Regions from separate parts of the Streptomyces sp. NPDC090741 genome, predicted to be linked through region 2. Evidence: riboswitches for the same ligand, from Rfam matches in the RefSeq annotation. Region 2 holds a riboswitch; each other region holds the start of a gene.

What was found. Region 2 has a riboswitch for thiamine pyrophosphate ahead of thiC (phosphomethylpyrimidine synthase ThiC). Riboswitches for the same ligand answer to the same signal wherever they lie in the genome.
Region 1: linked by a shared signal. The riboswitch ahead of ACIQU4_RS00365 (thiamine ABC transporter substrate binding subunit) and the one ahead of thiC (phosphomethylpyrimidine synthase ThiC) in region 2 are both predicted to bind thiamine pyrophosphate.
Region 3: linked by a shared signal. The riboswitch ahead of thiO (glycine oxidase ThiO) and the one ahead of thiC (phosphomethylpyrimidine synthase ThiC) in region 2 are both predicted to bind thiamine pyrophosphate.

Annotation. Positions count from the first base shown of each region.
Region 1 covers NZ_JBIVXF010000001.1:86,965-91,587, forward strand. The annotation lists gene ACIQU4_RS00360 (ABC transporter permease) at 1-190, opposite strand, end outside; gene ACIQU4_RS00365 (thiamine ABC transporter substrate binding subunit) at 250-1,353, opposite strand; TPP riboswitch at 1,442-1,548, opposite strand; gene rlmN (23S rRNA (adenine(2503)-C(2))-methyltransferase RlmN) at 1,575-2,687, opposite strand; gene ACIQU4_RS00375 (phosphatidate cytidylyltransferase) at 2,848-3,924, opposite strand; gene frr (ribosome recycling factor) at 3,924-4,481, opposite strand; gene pyrH (UMP kinase) at 4,567-4,623, opposite strand, start outside.
Region 2 covers NZ_JBIVXF010000017.1:27,964-32,586, reverse strand. The annotation lists gene ACIQU4_RS34065 (hypothetical protein) at 100-930, shown strand; gene thiC (phosphomethylpyrimidine synthase ThiC) at 1,051-2,838, opposite strand; TPP riboswitch at 2,833-2,976, opposite strand; gene ACIQU4_RS34055 (YibE/F family protein) at 3,049-4,446, shown strand; gene ACIQU4_RS34050 (SsgA family sporulation/cell division regulator) at 4,541-4,623, opposite strand, start outside.
Region 3 covers NZ_JBIVXF010000009.1:88,794-93,416, forward strand. The annotation lists gene pknB (Stk1 family PASTA domain-containing Ser/Thr kinase) at 1-771, opposite strand, end outside; gene ACIQU4_RS24085 (thiazole synthase) at 885-1,679, opposite strand; gene thiS (sulfur carrier protein ThiS) at 1,685-1,885, opposite strand; gene thiO (glycine oxidase ThiO) at 1,882-3,135, opposite strand; TPP riboswitch at 3,133-3,245, opposite strand; gene ACIQU4_RS24100 (NAD(P)/FAD-dependent oxidoreductase) at 3,350-4,570, shown strand.

The DNA.
Region 1 (4,623 bases), on a different contig from region 2:
GGAGCGTGAGCGCCGTGGACGCGAGCGCCTGCCAGGTGGTGAACCAGAGCACGTCGGCGATGTCGGGCCGGGTCAGCACCTCGCCGATCCGGCCGAACTGCCAGCCCTCGTCGGTCTTGATCCCGCGGCCGACGATCGCGGCCACGGGGTAGGCGAAGAACAGCCCGAAGAAGGCGAGGGGTACGGCCATCAGCAGGAGCCTGACAGCCGTACCGCGCGCGCTCTCCTTCACGGGAGTGCTCTCGCGTCCTACTTCACGACGAGCGAGGACCATGCCTTGACCCACTGCTCACGGTTCTTGGCGATGGTCTCGGGAGCCACGTTTTCCGGCTTCTCGATGACCACGCCGTGCTTCGTGAACAGCTCCGGCAGCTTCGCGTCCTTGACCACCGGGTTCACGAACATCTGGAGCGGCATGTCCTCCTGGAACTTCTTGCTCACCAGGAAGTCGAGGAGCGCCTTGCCGCCCTCCTCGTTCTTCGCGCCCTTGAGCAGGCCCGCGAACTCGACCTGTCGGAAGCAGGTGCCGGTGGCCACGCCCGTGGGGGCCTCGGCCGGCTGCGGCTCCCCGTACAGGACCTCGACCGGCGGGCTGGAGGCGTACGAGACGACCAGCGGCCGGTCGCCCTTGGCCTTCTTGCCGCCCGCGGAGCCGGAGAAGCGCTCGTTGTAGGCCTGCTCCCAGCCGTCGACGACCTCGACGCCGTTGGCCTTGAGCTTGCTCCAGTAGTCCTTCCAGCCCTCGTCCCCATACTTGCCGACGGAGGCGAGCAGGAAGCCGAGGCCCGGCGAGGAGGTCGCCGCGTTCTCGGTGACCAGCAGGTTCTTGTACTCGGGCTTGACCAGGTCGTCCAGCGTCTGCGGCGGGGCGAGCTTCTTGTCGGCGAAGTACGCCTTGTCGTAGTTGACGCAGATGTCGCCGGAGTCGATCGGGGTGACCCGGTGCTCCTTGTCGAGCACGTATTCGGGCTTCACGTCGGCCAGGCCCTTGACCTCGTACGGCGTGAAGATCCCGTTGTCGAGGGCGCGCGAGAGGAGCGTGTTGTCCACACCGAAGAAGACGTCACCGCGCGGGGAGCCCTTGGTGAGGATCTCCTGGTTGAGGGCGGCGCCCGCGTCCCCGGACTTCAGGACCTTGACGGTGTAGCCGCTCTGCTGCTCGAACTCCTTGAGGACCGTGTCGGTCACGTTGAAGGAGTCGTGCGAGACGAGCGTGACCGTCTTGGACTTCGGCGCCTCGCTCGCCCCGGCCGCGGACTCGTCCTTGGCCTTGCCGCCGCCGCACGCGGCGAGCGTGCTGACACCGAGGGCTGCGGCCAGCGCCGCACCCGCGATCTTCCTGGTGGTGCTCACGGAACATTCCTCCTGGGTTGACCAGGAGAAGACGCGGCCCTGCCCGGGCGCTCTCGTGGAGCGGAGCGCCCGGGCAGGGCGCAACAGCTTGAGGTGGTGACCGAACTTCCTACCCAGAATGACCTGGGCAAGGTTCAGAGGGTCTGCGGCGTGTTGCCGCACTCTCAGCGCTGTGGCGCTCCCCTGTCGGAATATGAATATGCAGATGTATGCCGGTCAGCCTACCGCTCGCTCGCGGCGAGCTGACCGCAGGCGCCGTCGATCTCCTGGCCGCGGGTGTCCCGTACGGTCACCGGCACGCCGTGGCGGGCGATGGCCTCCACGAAGGCCTTCTCGTCCTCGGGACGCGAGGCGGTCCACTTCGAGCCCGGCGTCGGGTTCAGCGGGATCAGGTTGACGTGGACGCGCTTGCCCTTGAGCAGCCGGCCGAGGAGGTCGCCGCGCCAGGCCTGGTCGTTGATGTCGCGGATCAGGGCGTACTCGATGGAGATCCGGCGGCCGGACTTCTCGGCGTACTCCCAGGCCGCGTCGAGGACCTCGCGGACCTTCCAGCGGGTGTTCACGGGGACGAGGGTGTCGCGCAGCTCGTCGTCCGGCGCGTGCAGCGAGACCGCGAGGCGGCACTTGAAGCCCTCGTCGGCGAAGCGCAGCATCGCCGGGACGAGGCCGACGGTGGAGACGGTGATGCCGCGCTGCGACAGGCCCAGGCCGTCGGGCTCGGGGTCGGTGAGGCGGCGGATGGCGCCGACGACCCGCTTGTAGTTGGCCAGCGGCTCGCCCATGCCCATGAAGACGATGTTGGACAGCCGGGCAGGGCCGCCGGGGACCTCGCCGTCGCGCAGCGCGCGCATGCCGTCGACGATCTGGTGGACGATCTCGGCGGTGGACAGGTTGCGGTCCAGGCCCGCCTGGCCGGTGGCGCAGAACGGGCAGTTCATGCCGCAGCCGGCCTGCGAGGAGATGCACATGGTGACCCGGTCGGGGTAGCGCATCAGCACGGACTCGACGAGCGTGCCGTCGTGCAGCTTCCACAGGGTCTTGCGCGTGGTGTCGTCGTCGCACGAGATGTGCCGGATGACGTTCATCAGGTCGGGCAGCAGCTCCTGCTGGAGCTTCTCCCGCGAGCCCGCCGGGATGTCGGTCCACTCGGCCGGGTCGTGCGCGTACCGGGCGAAGTAGTGCTGCGAGAGCTGCTTGGCCCGGAAGGGCTTCTCGCCGATCGCGGCGACCGCCTCGCGACGCTCCTCGGGCGTGAGGTCGGCGAGATGCCGGGGCGGCTTCTTGGCCCCGCGAGGGGCGACGAAGGTGAGCTCTCCCGGGACAGGGCGGGCCATGGCTGGTACTCCTCGTAAGACGAAAGGCGCGCCGCAGAAGCAGCGCGCCCTTCAAGAGTAACCGCCCGGACCCACCCGAAGCCTTCGTACGTACGTCGTACCAGCTCAGCGGGGCTGCCCTGGTGAACCGCCCGCCGGTCGGAAGCCGCGGGACCCGGTTTCAGCCGGTGCCGACGAAGGCGGCGAGCAGCAGCCACACCACCGGGGCGGTCGGCAGCAGGGAGTCGAGCCGGTCCATGATGCCGCCGTGGCCCGGGAGGAGCGTGCCCATGTCCTTGATGCCCAGGTCCCGCTTGATCATCGACTCACCGAGGTCGCCCAGCGTGGCGCTGACCGCGACCGCGAGACCGAGCAGCAGGCCCTGCCACCAGACGCCCCCGTCGATCAGGAACTCCATGCAGAGCGCGCCGGCCGCCATCGCGAAGGCCACCGCGCCGAACAGCCCCTCGCGGGTCTTGCCGGGGCTGATGCGCGGCGCCAGCTTGGTCTTGCCGAAGCGCCAGCCCACCGCGTACGCCCCGGTGTCGCTGACCACGGTCAGCAGCAGGAACGTGACCACGCGCTCCGGCCCGTCGTCGGCGGTGAGGAGCATCGCGACGAAGGTGGCCAGGAAGGGCACGTAGAACGCCGCGAAGACGCCCGCCGTGACGTCCTTGAGGTAGTCCTCGGGCGGTTCGGTCATCCGCCAGACCAGGACCGCCAGCGCGGTCAGGGCCATGGCCACCCAGGCGCCCTCGGCCCCCCGGACGTACCCGGCGATGACCATGGCGGCGCCGCCGACCGCGAGCGGGACGAGCGGGGCCTTGATGCCCTTCTTCTCCTGGAGCCGGGAGGTGAGCTCCCACAGGCCCACGACGACCGCGACGACGATGACGCCGAGGAAGACCGCCTTGACGATGAACAGCGAAGCGAAGATCACCGCACCGAGGCCGACACCGACCCCTATGGCGGCACGCAGGTCTCGCCCCGCCCGCTTCTTCGGCGGCGGGGGCGTGGCGTCCTGCGGTGCCTGCGAGGGCGGGGGCGGGGGGCTGGGCATGGGCTCCTGCGGCGGCGTCTCGGCGCGGAACGGGGGGCTGCCTTCGGCGGCGGCCCCCCGATCGCGTGCTTCCCGGTCGTCGAAGTCACGGCCGGCGGCATCGGGCACGATGGGCATGGGCCGAGTGTGCGGGCCCACCAGCGCATCGTATGCGGGACCCGCCGGAACCGGCTCCGTGGCCCAGGGAGAGTCGTTCATCAGACTTCGAGGAGCTCGGCTTCCTTGTGCTTGAGCAGCTCGTCGACCTGCGCGACGTACTTCGCGGTGGTGTCGTCGAGCTCCTTCTCCGCGCGGCGCACCTCGTCCTCGCCGGACTCCTTGTCCTTGACGAGCTTGTCGAGGGAGTCCTTCGCCTTGCGGCGGACGGCGCGGATCGAGACCTTGGAGTCCTCGGCCTTGGTGCGCGCGACCTTGATGTACTCCTTGCGGCGGTCCTGCGTCAGCTCGGGGAAGGTCACCCGGATGATATTGCCGTCGTTGCTGGGGTTGACGCCCAGGTCGGAGTCGCGGATGGCCTGCTCGATGTTGCGCAGGGCGCTCTTGTCGAACGGGGTCACGATCGCCATGCGCGGCTCGGGCACCGAGAAGGACGCGAGCTGGTTGATGGGCGTGACGGCGCCGTAGTAGTCCGCCACGATCTTGTTGAACATCGCCGGGTGCGCACGACCGGTGCGGATCGCCGCGAAGTCTTCCTTGGCGACGACGACGGCCTTCTCCATCTTCTCCTCGGCCTCGAGGAGGATTTCTTCGATCACCACGTGCTCCTGCATGTCAGATATGGATGGTTCAGGCGGGCGGGGCGGGCTCGGCCCGGCGGGGCCGGGCCCGGCGTCGAAACGCTCAGGCCCGGGTGCCCTGGTCGCTCACGAGCGTGCCGATCTTCTCACCCTTGACGGC
Region 2 (4,623 bases):
TGGGCGCTCTACCATCGCCCTATCCGTAGCAGGCTCTCCTCCGTTTGTGCCGGCGCCCGGGTCTACGCGGGCAAACCGGTCCCTACGGAGCATCGGGGGATGCACATGAACAGCGCTCCGCACCTGCTGACCGAAGACCGACCCGAGTTCGATCGGCTCCTCGACGAGGCGCTGCGCACCGCGCACGAACGGCCCGAGCTCGCCACCCTCGGCGAACGCCTGAACGCCGAACAACTGCGCACGATGGCCCTCGGGGCCATCGTGCTGCTGACGGCCGCGGCCGCGGCCGAGTACGACCACTACGTGAAACTCCGCGGAGAGCGGCGCGACGAAGTCCTGTCCACCCCCGGTTCGGCCGGGGACCAGGAGGCCGGGCAGCAGGGCGAGGACGGCGCGGGCGTCAGTGCCGTGGTCGCGGTACTGGCACCGGTCCTGGCGGGCACCGCCATGCTGATCTTCCTGCTCGTGGGCTACGTCCTGAAGGCGGTCGAACCCGAACCGTCCTTCGCCAACACGATGCTGACGGCAGGTTGGCTGTTCGGCGCGCTGACCGTGGTCTCGCTGCTGTTCGCGGTGATCGGACTGCTGGTGACGGCCGTCCGCAACCGGGCGACCGAGGTGGTGGCCGAGGGCGAGTCCGACGCGATACCCGACGAGGTCGCACGCGCCCGCGAGGCCTGGCGGCGTGCCCTGCTGGAGCGGGGCATCCTGCCGTTCCTGCGCGACGCGCTGGCCGATCCGAGCGCGGCTCCGGCGGGGCCGGCGTATCCGGCCCCGCACACGCCGAAGGCCGGGCGCATCCCCAACCTGGGATACACCCGGCCCGACTTCACCAGCCCGGGGTCCCCCTCACAGGGCCCCCGCCCCGGCTACACCCCGCCGGACTTCACCAGCCCGGACTTCAGCAGCCCGGACGGCGGCACGCAGTAGCGCCGCGGCCCGCAGTGGGCCGTCCGTCCTTGTTTCACGTGAAACATCGCGTCACGCCGGGACACTGCCCTGGGAAGCCCCCTCATCCTCCCCAGAGCAGCGCCGGCCGCCACGGGCGGGTCAGTCGGCCAGCGGGAGGTACACCCGGTTGCCGCTCGCCGCGAACTCGGCGGACTTCTCCGCCATGCCCGCCTCGATCTCATCGGCCTTCAGGTCGCCGCCGTGCTCACGGCGGATGTCCTGGGAGATCTTCATCGAGCAGAACTTCGGACCGCACATGGAGCAGAAGTGCGCGGTCTTGGCCGGCTCGGCCGGGAGCGTCTCGTCGTGGAACTCACGGGCCGTGTCCGGGTCGAGGGCCAGGTTGAACTGGTCCTCCCAGCGGAACTCGAACCGCGCGTCCGACAGGGCGTCGTCCCACTCCTGGGCGCCCGGGTGACCCTTGGCCAGGTCCGCCGCGTGCGCAGCGATCTTGTACGTGATGACGCCGGTCTTCACGTCGTCGCGGTTGGGCAGGCCCAGGTGCTCCTTCGGCGTGACGTAGCAGAGCATCGCGGTGCCCCACCAGGCGATCATCGCGGCGCCGATGCCGGAGGTGATGTGGTCGTACGCCGGGGCGACGTCCGTGGTCAGCGGGCCGAGCGTGTAGAACGGCGCCTCCTCGCAGATCTCCTGCTGGAGGTCGATGTTCTCCTTGATCTTGTGCATCGGGACGTGGCCCGGGCCCTCGATCATGGTCTGCACGTTGTGCCGCTTGGCGATCGTGTTCAGCTCGCCCAGCGTCTTCAGCTCCGCGAACTGCGCGGCGTCATTGGCGTCCGCGATGGAGCCGGGACGCAGGCCGTCGCCCAGCGAGTACGTGACGTCGTACGTCGCGAGGATCTCGCAGAGCTCCTCGAAGTTCGTGTAGAGGAAGTTCTCCTTGTGGTGCGCCAGGCACCACGCGGCCATGATCGAGCCGCCACGGGAGACGATGCCGGTCTTGCGGCGGGCGGTCAGCGGCACGTACGGCAGCAGCACGCCGGCGTGGACCGTCATGTAGTCGACGCCCTGCTCGGCCTGCTCGATGACCGTGTCCTTGTAGATCTCCCAGGTCAGGTCCTCGGCGCGGCCGTCGACCTTCTCCAGCGCCTGGTACAGCGGCACGGTGCCGATCGGGACCGGGGAGTTGCGCAGCACCCACTCGCGTGTGGTGTGGATGTTGCGGCCGGTCGAGAGGTCCATGACCGTGTCGGCGCCCCACTTGGTCGCCCAGGTCATCTTGTCGACCTCCTCCTCGATGGAGGAGGTGACGGCGGAGTTGCCGATGTTGGCGTTGACCTTCACCAGGAACCGCTTGCCGATGATCATCGGCTCGATCTCCGGGTGGTTCACGTTCACGGGAAGCACCGCTCGACCGGCGGCGATCTCCTCGCGGACGACCTCGGGGGAGACGTTCTCGCGGATCGCGACGTACTCCATCTCCGGGGTGATCTCACCGCGGCGGGCGTACGCGAGCTGCGTGACGGCTGCGCCGCCACGGCCTCGGCGGGGCTGGCGCGGGCGGCCCGGGAAGACCGCGTCGAGGTTCTTGAGGCCACCGCGCGGCGAGGTGTGCTTGATGCCGTCGTCCTCGGGGCGCACGGGTCGGCCCGCGTACTCCTCGGTGTCGCCGCGGCCGATGATCCAGTTCTCGCGCAGCGGCGGCAGGCCGCGCCGTACGTCGGTCTCGATCTGCGGGTCGGTGTACGGCCCGGACGTGTCGTAGAGCGTCACGTCCTTGCCGTTGGTGAGGTGGACCTGGCGGACCGGCACCCGGATGTCGGGGCGGGAGCCCGCCACGTAGCCCTTGTGCCAGCCCGGCTGGCGCTCGGTGCGGCCGTCGCCGTCCTGGCTGACGGCAGGCGTGCGTGCGTCATGAATGGTCATGAGACCTGATCTCCCTACGCCGGCATTACCCGGTAACAGGTTCGGCGGTCGACGCAGCCTCTTCCCGTACGCATGTGTGCTGCGTACGGTGATCAGCGCCCTCTCAGCCCGGTGCTCCGAGCTCCCGCGTTGTGCAAAGGTGCCCCCACGCTAGCGTCATCTGTGGCGTGCTGAACAGTGGGCCCCCTCAACTCTTGCGATGATCTGCCGGTGACGTCCTCGCCGCAGCCTCCCACCGAGCCCACCAAGCCCACGGGTCACACCGACCACGCACACGTGGGCCACGAGCATGCCCAGATCCCGGACCAGGGCCACTCCCACGGGCATTCCCACGGCCACGGACCGGCGGCCCCCGTCTCGAAGCACCTGCGCAAGGTCATCGCGGCGGTCCTGATCCCCTTCGCCGTCGCCGTCTTCGTCGGCATGGTGGTGCTCTGGCCGGGCGGCGCGCCCGCCCACGAGCGCTCCGGGGTGGGCTTCGACCGGCAGACCCAGCAGGGCATCGTCACCGAGCTCGAGCAGGTCGACTGCAAATCCGTGAACGCCTCGCAGGTGCCGACCACCGGCAGCGTCTCCACCCCGGAGGGGCGCGAGGCCAAGGCCGCGCAGACCGGCGAGTGCAAGAAGGCCACCATCGAGGTCACCACCGGACCCGACAAGGGCCGCACCTTCTTCGAGATCGTCCAGCCGGGCGCACCACGGCAGTTGGAGGACGGCCAGGAGGTGGTCGTCGCGTACGCGCCGGACGCGCCGCGGGATCTCCAGTACTCCGTGGTCGACGTGAACCGCAAACTGCCCCTGGCGGTGCTGGCTGCGTTCTTCGCGGTGGCGGTGGTCGTCGTCGGGCGGATGCGGGGCCTGTTCGCTCTGATCGCGCTGGTCGTCAGCTTCGGCGTGCTGACCCTCTTCATCCTCCCGGCGATCCTGCAGGGCTCGAACCCGCTGGTCGTCGCGGTCGTCGGGGCCAGCGCGATCATGCTCATCGCGCTCTACATGTGCCACGGCCTGAGCGCCCGTACCTCCGTCGCCGTTCTGGGCACGCTCGTCTCGCTGCTGCTGATCGGGCTGCTGGGCTCGGTGTTCGTCGACTGGGCGTTCCTCAGCGGGAACACCGACGACAACACCGGTCTGATCCACGGGCTCTACCCGGAGATCGACATGAGCGGCCTGCTGCTCGCGGGCATCATCATCGGATCCCTGGGTGTGCTGGACGACGTGACGGTCACCCAGACCTCGGCGGTCTGGGAACTCCACCAGGCCGACCCGTCGATGGGATCCCGCTCCTTGTACCGTGCGGCCATCCGGATCGGCCGCGACCACATCGCATCCGTGGTGAACACGCTGGTCCTGGCCTACGCGGGCGCGGCGCTGCCCCTGCTCCTGCTGTTCTCGATCGCGAACAGCAGCATGGGTTCGGTGGCCAACAGCGAGCTGGTCGCGGAGGAGATCGTACGGACCCTCGTCGGGTCGATCGGCCTGGTGGCCTCGGTTCCGGTGACCACGGCGCTGGCCGCGCTGGTGGTCTCCGCCGACCGGCCGGGATCCCCGGCCGGAGCGGCGGCTTCGGGGCCGGTCCGCGGCGGCCGGGGGCGGCGGCGCAAGCGCTGAGAGACCCGGGTGGCTCGGGGGCCCGGGGCGACTCGGCGCGTACGGCCCGCTCGGCTCGTACGGTCGGTCCGCTCGGCTCGTACGGCCGGCCCGCTCAGCCCGCGTTCTGCTCGTTCTGCTGGGGCTCGGCCAGGATCCGGTCCAGCGCCTCGTCGAGGTTCTCCTCGAAGTCGCCGA
Region 3 (4,623 bases), on a different contig from region 2:
GCGGGCGGTGGCGTACGTGACGAGCTGGTCCAGGATGGCGGGCAGCCCCGGGACGGCGGCCGACGGGGGCGGCACGTCCTCGTGGAGGTGCTGGTAGAGCACCTGGGCGGGGGTGCCGCCGGTGTGCGGCTTGGAGCCGGTGAGCATCTCGTACAGGACGACACCGCAGGCGTAGACGTCCACGCGGGTGTCGGTGACGCCGTTCTCGATCTGCTCGGGGGCGAGGTAGGAGACGGTGCCGAGGACGGCGCCGGTCGTGCTGGTGACGGTGTCGACGCTGCGGACCAGGCCGAAGTCCGCGACCTTGACCCGGCCGTCGTCGCCGATCAGGACGTTCTCGGGCTTCATGTCGCGGTGCACGAACCCGGCGCGGTGGGCGGCACCCAGGGCGGCGAGGACCGGCTCCACGATGTCGAGGGCCGCGCGGGGCTGGAGCGCGCCGCGCTCGCGCAGCACGTCGCGCAGGGTGCAGCCGGAGACGTACTCCATGGCGAGGTACGTGTAGGGCCCGTCGGTTCCCTGGTCGAAGACGGCGACGACGTTGGGGTGCGCGAGGCGGGCGACGGACTTGGCCTCCCGGATGAAGCGGTCGACGAAGCCGGCGTCGGCGGCGAGCGCCGGGTGCATCACCTTGAGGGCGAGTACGCGGTCGAGGCGGGTGTCGACGGCCCGGTAGACCGTCGCCATGCCGCCGGCCGCGATGCGGGCGTCGACGCGGTAGCGGCCGTCGAGCGTCTGGCCGACGAGGGGGTCATCCAGGGTCGTATCCACCCGGCGATTCTACGAGCGTCTGCGCAGCGGCCGACCAGGGGCGGGTGCGGTTGCAGCGCAGCTGTGACGTGAGGGGAACGTACGAGCTCACGCGCGTGAGCTCGTACGCCCCCTCAGAACGCCGGGCGCTCCGGGTCCAGGGCGGCTCGGCCTCGGGCCGGGGACGAGGCCTCCGCGAAGCGGCGCTGGGGGATGCGGCCCGCCCGGTACGCCAGGCGGCCCGCCGAGACGGCGTCCCGCATGGCCGCCGCCATCAGGACCGGCGCCTGCGCCCGGGTCACCGCCGAGGCCAGCATCACCGCCGCGCAGCCCAGCTCCATCGCCAGCGCCACGTCCGAGGCCGTGCCCGCCCCCGCGTCCAGGATCACCGGAACCCCGGCACGCTCCGCGATCAGCTCGAAGTTGTGCGGGTTCCGGATGCCCATCCCGGAGCCGATCGGGGACCCCAGCGGCATGATCGCCGCGCAGCCCACGTCCTCCAGCTTGCGCGCCAGCACCGGGTCGTCGTTCGTGTACGGCAGGACCGTGAAGCCCTCGTCCACCAGCGTCTCCGCCGCGTCCAGCAGCTCCACCCCGTCCGGCAGCAGGGTCCGCTCGTCGGCCACGACCTCCAGCTTGATCCAGTCCGTGCCCAGCGCCTCCCGCGCGAGGCGCGCCGTCAGCACCGCCTCGCCCGCCGTGAAGCACCCGGCGGTGTTCGGCAGCACCGCGATCCCCAGCCGGGTCAGCACCGACAGGACCGAGCCCTGGACCGTCGGGTCCAGCCGCCGCATCGCCACCGTCGTGAGCTCCGTACCGGACGCGATCAGCGCCCGTTCCAGGACGTCCAGGCTCGGCGCCCCGCCCGTCCCCATGATCAGACGGGACGAGAAGGTCCGGCCGCCCAGTACGAAAGCGTCGTCCGCCATCGCGCTCAGCCTCCCTGTACCGCGGTGAGGACCTCGACCCGGTCGCCCTCGCCGACCGGCGTGAGCGGCCACTGCCCGCGCGGGACCACGGTCTCGTTCAGTGCGGCCGCGACGCCGGACGGCGCCGCGGTCAGGGTGGCGACCACCGCGTCGAGCGTGGTGCCGGCCGCGATGTCGCGCGGCTCGCCGTTGACGGAGATGGTCATGCGTACGACTCCTGACGTGCGGCGGAGAACCGGCGCGGGGTGAACGGTCGGGCGATCTCCGGCAGCGTGCCGGTGGTCAGCAGCTCCGCCATCACGTCGCCGGTGAGCGGGGTCAGCAGCACCCCGTTGCGGTAGTGCCCGGTGGCCAGGTGCAGGCCGGGCAGGTCGGTCGGGCCGAGCAGCGGGGCGTTGTCCGGGGACCCGGGCCGCAGTCCGGCCCGGGTCTCGGTCAGCGGCAGTTCGGTGATGCCGGGCACCAACTCGTGCGCATCGCGCAGGAGCTCGTACACCCCGCCGGCAGTGACCGTGGTGTCCCAGCCGAGTTCCTCGCTGGTGGCCCCGATGACGAGCTCGCCGTTCTCGCGCGGCACCAGGTACACGTGGCTGCCGCGGACCACCGCCCGTACCGTCCGCGACAGGAACGGCGCGTATGCCGCCGGCACCGCGAGCCGCAGCACCTGCCCCTTCACCGGCCGTACCGGAGGCAGCACCTGCGCCGGTACGCCGGCCAGCCGGCCGCTGAGCGAGCCCGCGGCCAGGACCACCTGGTCGGCGCGCAGCTCCGTACCGTCGTCGAGCCGTGCGCCGACGGCTCGGTCGGCGGCGGTCAGCAGCCGTTCCGCGGCCGTCCGGCGGATCTCCACGCCGGCGCCCTCGCAGGCGGCCAGCAGCGCGGCCGCCAGCCGGCGCGGATCGACCTGGTGGTCGCCGTCCACGCGCAGCCCGCCCCGCACGCCGGGAGCCAGCATCGGCTCCAGGCGGCGGCACTCGCGGCCGGTGAGCCATTCGGACTCCAGACCGCAGCGGCGCTGGAGGGCGTGCAGTTCGCGCAGGTGCAGCCGGTCGTCGGCGTCGAGGGCCACGGCGAGGGTGCCGCAGGCGCGGTAGCCGATGTCCATCCCGCCGCTGGCCTCGGCCAGCTCGGCGGCGAACTCGGGGTAGCGGGCGGCCGAGGCGACGTTGAGGCCCAGCAGGGTCTCCTCGCCGTAGTGCAGCTCCGTGACGGCGGCGAGCATGCCGGCCGCGACCTGTGCGGCGCCGCCGCCGGGCGCCGGATCGGCGAGTACGGTCCGCAGCCCGCGCCGGGCCGCCCGCCAGGCGGTGACCAGGCCGATGATCCCGCCCCCGATGACGAGGACGTCGGATCCCGTGGCCCCTGTGGACCTCGTGGCCCGTGTGGCCGCTGTGGACCCTGTGGACCCTGTGGACCCTGGGGATCCCGCTTCGGATCCCTTCCGAGATGAGTGCATGGGCGTCCAGCCCCTCCCTTCGCCGGCATGACCCGGATCAGGTTCGTACGGTCGGAGGCCGCTCAGCCTCCCTCTCAGCCCGGTCCGCCCGGACTCCCGCGATAGGTACGGGCGCCAGCCTAACCCCGGCGCCGGGGGCGGGTAAGGCTGCCTCCCCGGCCGCCGCGCCGGGCCGCTGTTCCTGACGAAGCGTCAGATCGCTAGGGTGGGCGGTGTGAGCGAGCAGACGGAACAGACTCAGAGCGGCGTCGTCATCGTCGGCGCCGGAATGGCCGGGGTGCAGACCGCGGTCGCGCTGCGGGAGCAGGGGTGGCGCGGTCCCGTGACCCTGCTGGGCGCCGAGCCCCACCAGCCCTACGACCGGCCGCCGCTGTCGAAGGCGGTGCTGCTCGGCAAGGCCGAGGACTCCGCGTTCGACGTGGACTTCGAGGGGCTCGGCGTCGTGCTCCGGCTAGGGGTGGAGGTCACCGGGCTGCGGGCCGCCGAGCGCGAGCTGGACACCGAGGCGGGGCCGGTCCCGTACGAGGTGCTCGTCCTGGCGACCGGCGCCGAACCGCTGACCCTGCCCGGGTCCGAGGGCGTCCAAGGCGTGCACCTGCTGCGCACCCTGGACGACGCGGCCCGGCTGCGGCCGGTGCTGGCCCGGACCCCGGCGACCGTGGTGGTCGGGGCGGGCTGGATCGGCGCCGAGTTCGCCACCGCGGCGCGCACGGCGGGCTGCGCGGTGACGGTGGTCGAGGCGGCGGACCGGGTGCTGGCCGGGGCGCTGCCCGCGGAGGTCGCGGCCCCCATGGCCCACTGGTACGAGGAGGCCGGGGCCGCCCTGCTGACCGGGGCCAGGGTCTCCTCGGTGGAGTCCGGGCGGGTCCTGCTCGCGGACGGGCGGGAGCTGCCCGCGGGCGCGGTGGTGGTGGGCATCGGGGCCCGGCCGGCGACCCGGTGGCTGGCGGACTCGGGGGTCGAGCTCGGGCCGGACGGCGCGGTCGTGGCGGACGAGTACCTGCGCACCTCCCTGCCCGGGGTGTACGCGGTCGGCGACTGCGCGTCGTTCCCGTCGGCCCGCTACGGGGCGCGGCTGCTGGTGCACCACTGGGACAACGCCCTGCAGGGGCCGCGGGTGGTCGCGGCGAACATCGTGGCGGGGACCGCGGCGCAGGTCTACGACCCGGTGCCGTACTTCTGGTCGGAGCAGTTCGGGCGCTTCGTGCAGTACGCGGGGCACCACGCGGGCGCCGACGAGCTGCTGTGGCGCGGGGACCCCGCCGAGGCGGCGTGGTCGGTGTGCTGGCTCCGGGACGGGGCGCTGGCCGCGGTCCTGGCGGTGGGCCGGCCGCGCGACCTGGCGCAGGGGCGGAAGCTGATCGAGACGGGGGCCCCGGTGGATCCGGCCAAGGTCGCCGATCCCGCGGTCCCGCTGAAATCGGCGCTGGTCTAGCACCGTACGAGCCGGGTGCGGAGGAGGTCCGGGGGCCCGGACGGGTCGGCTCG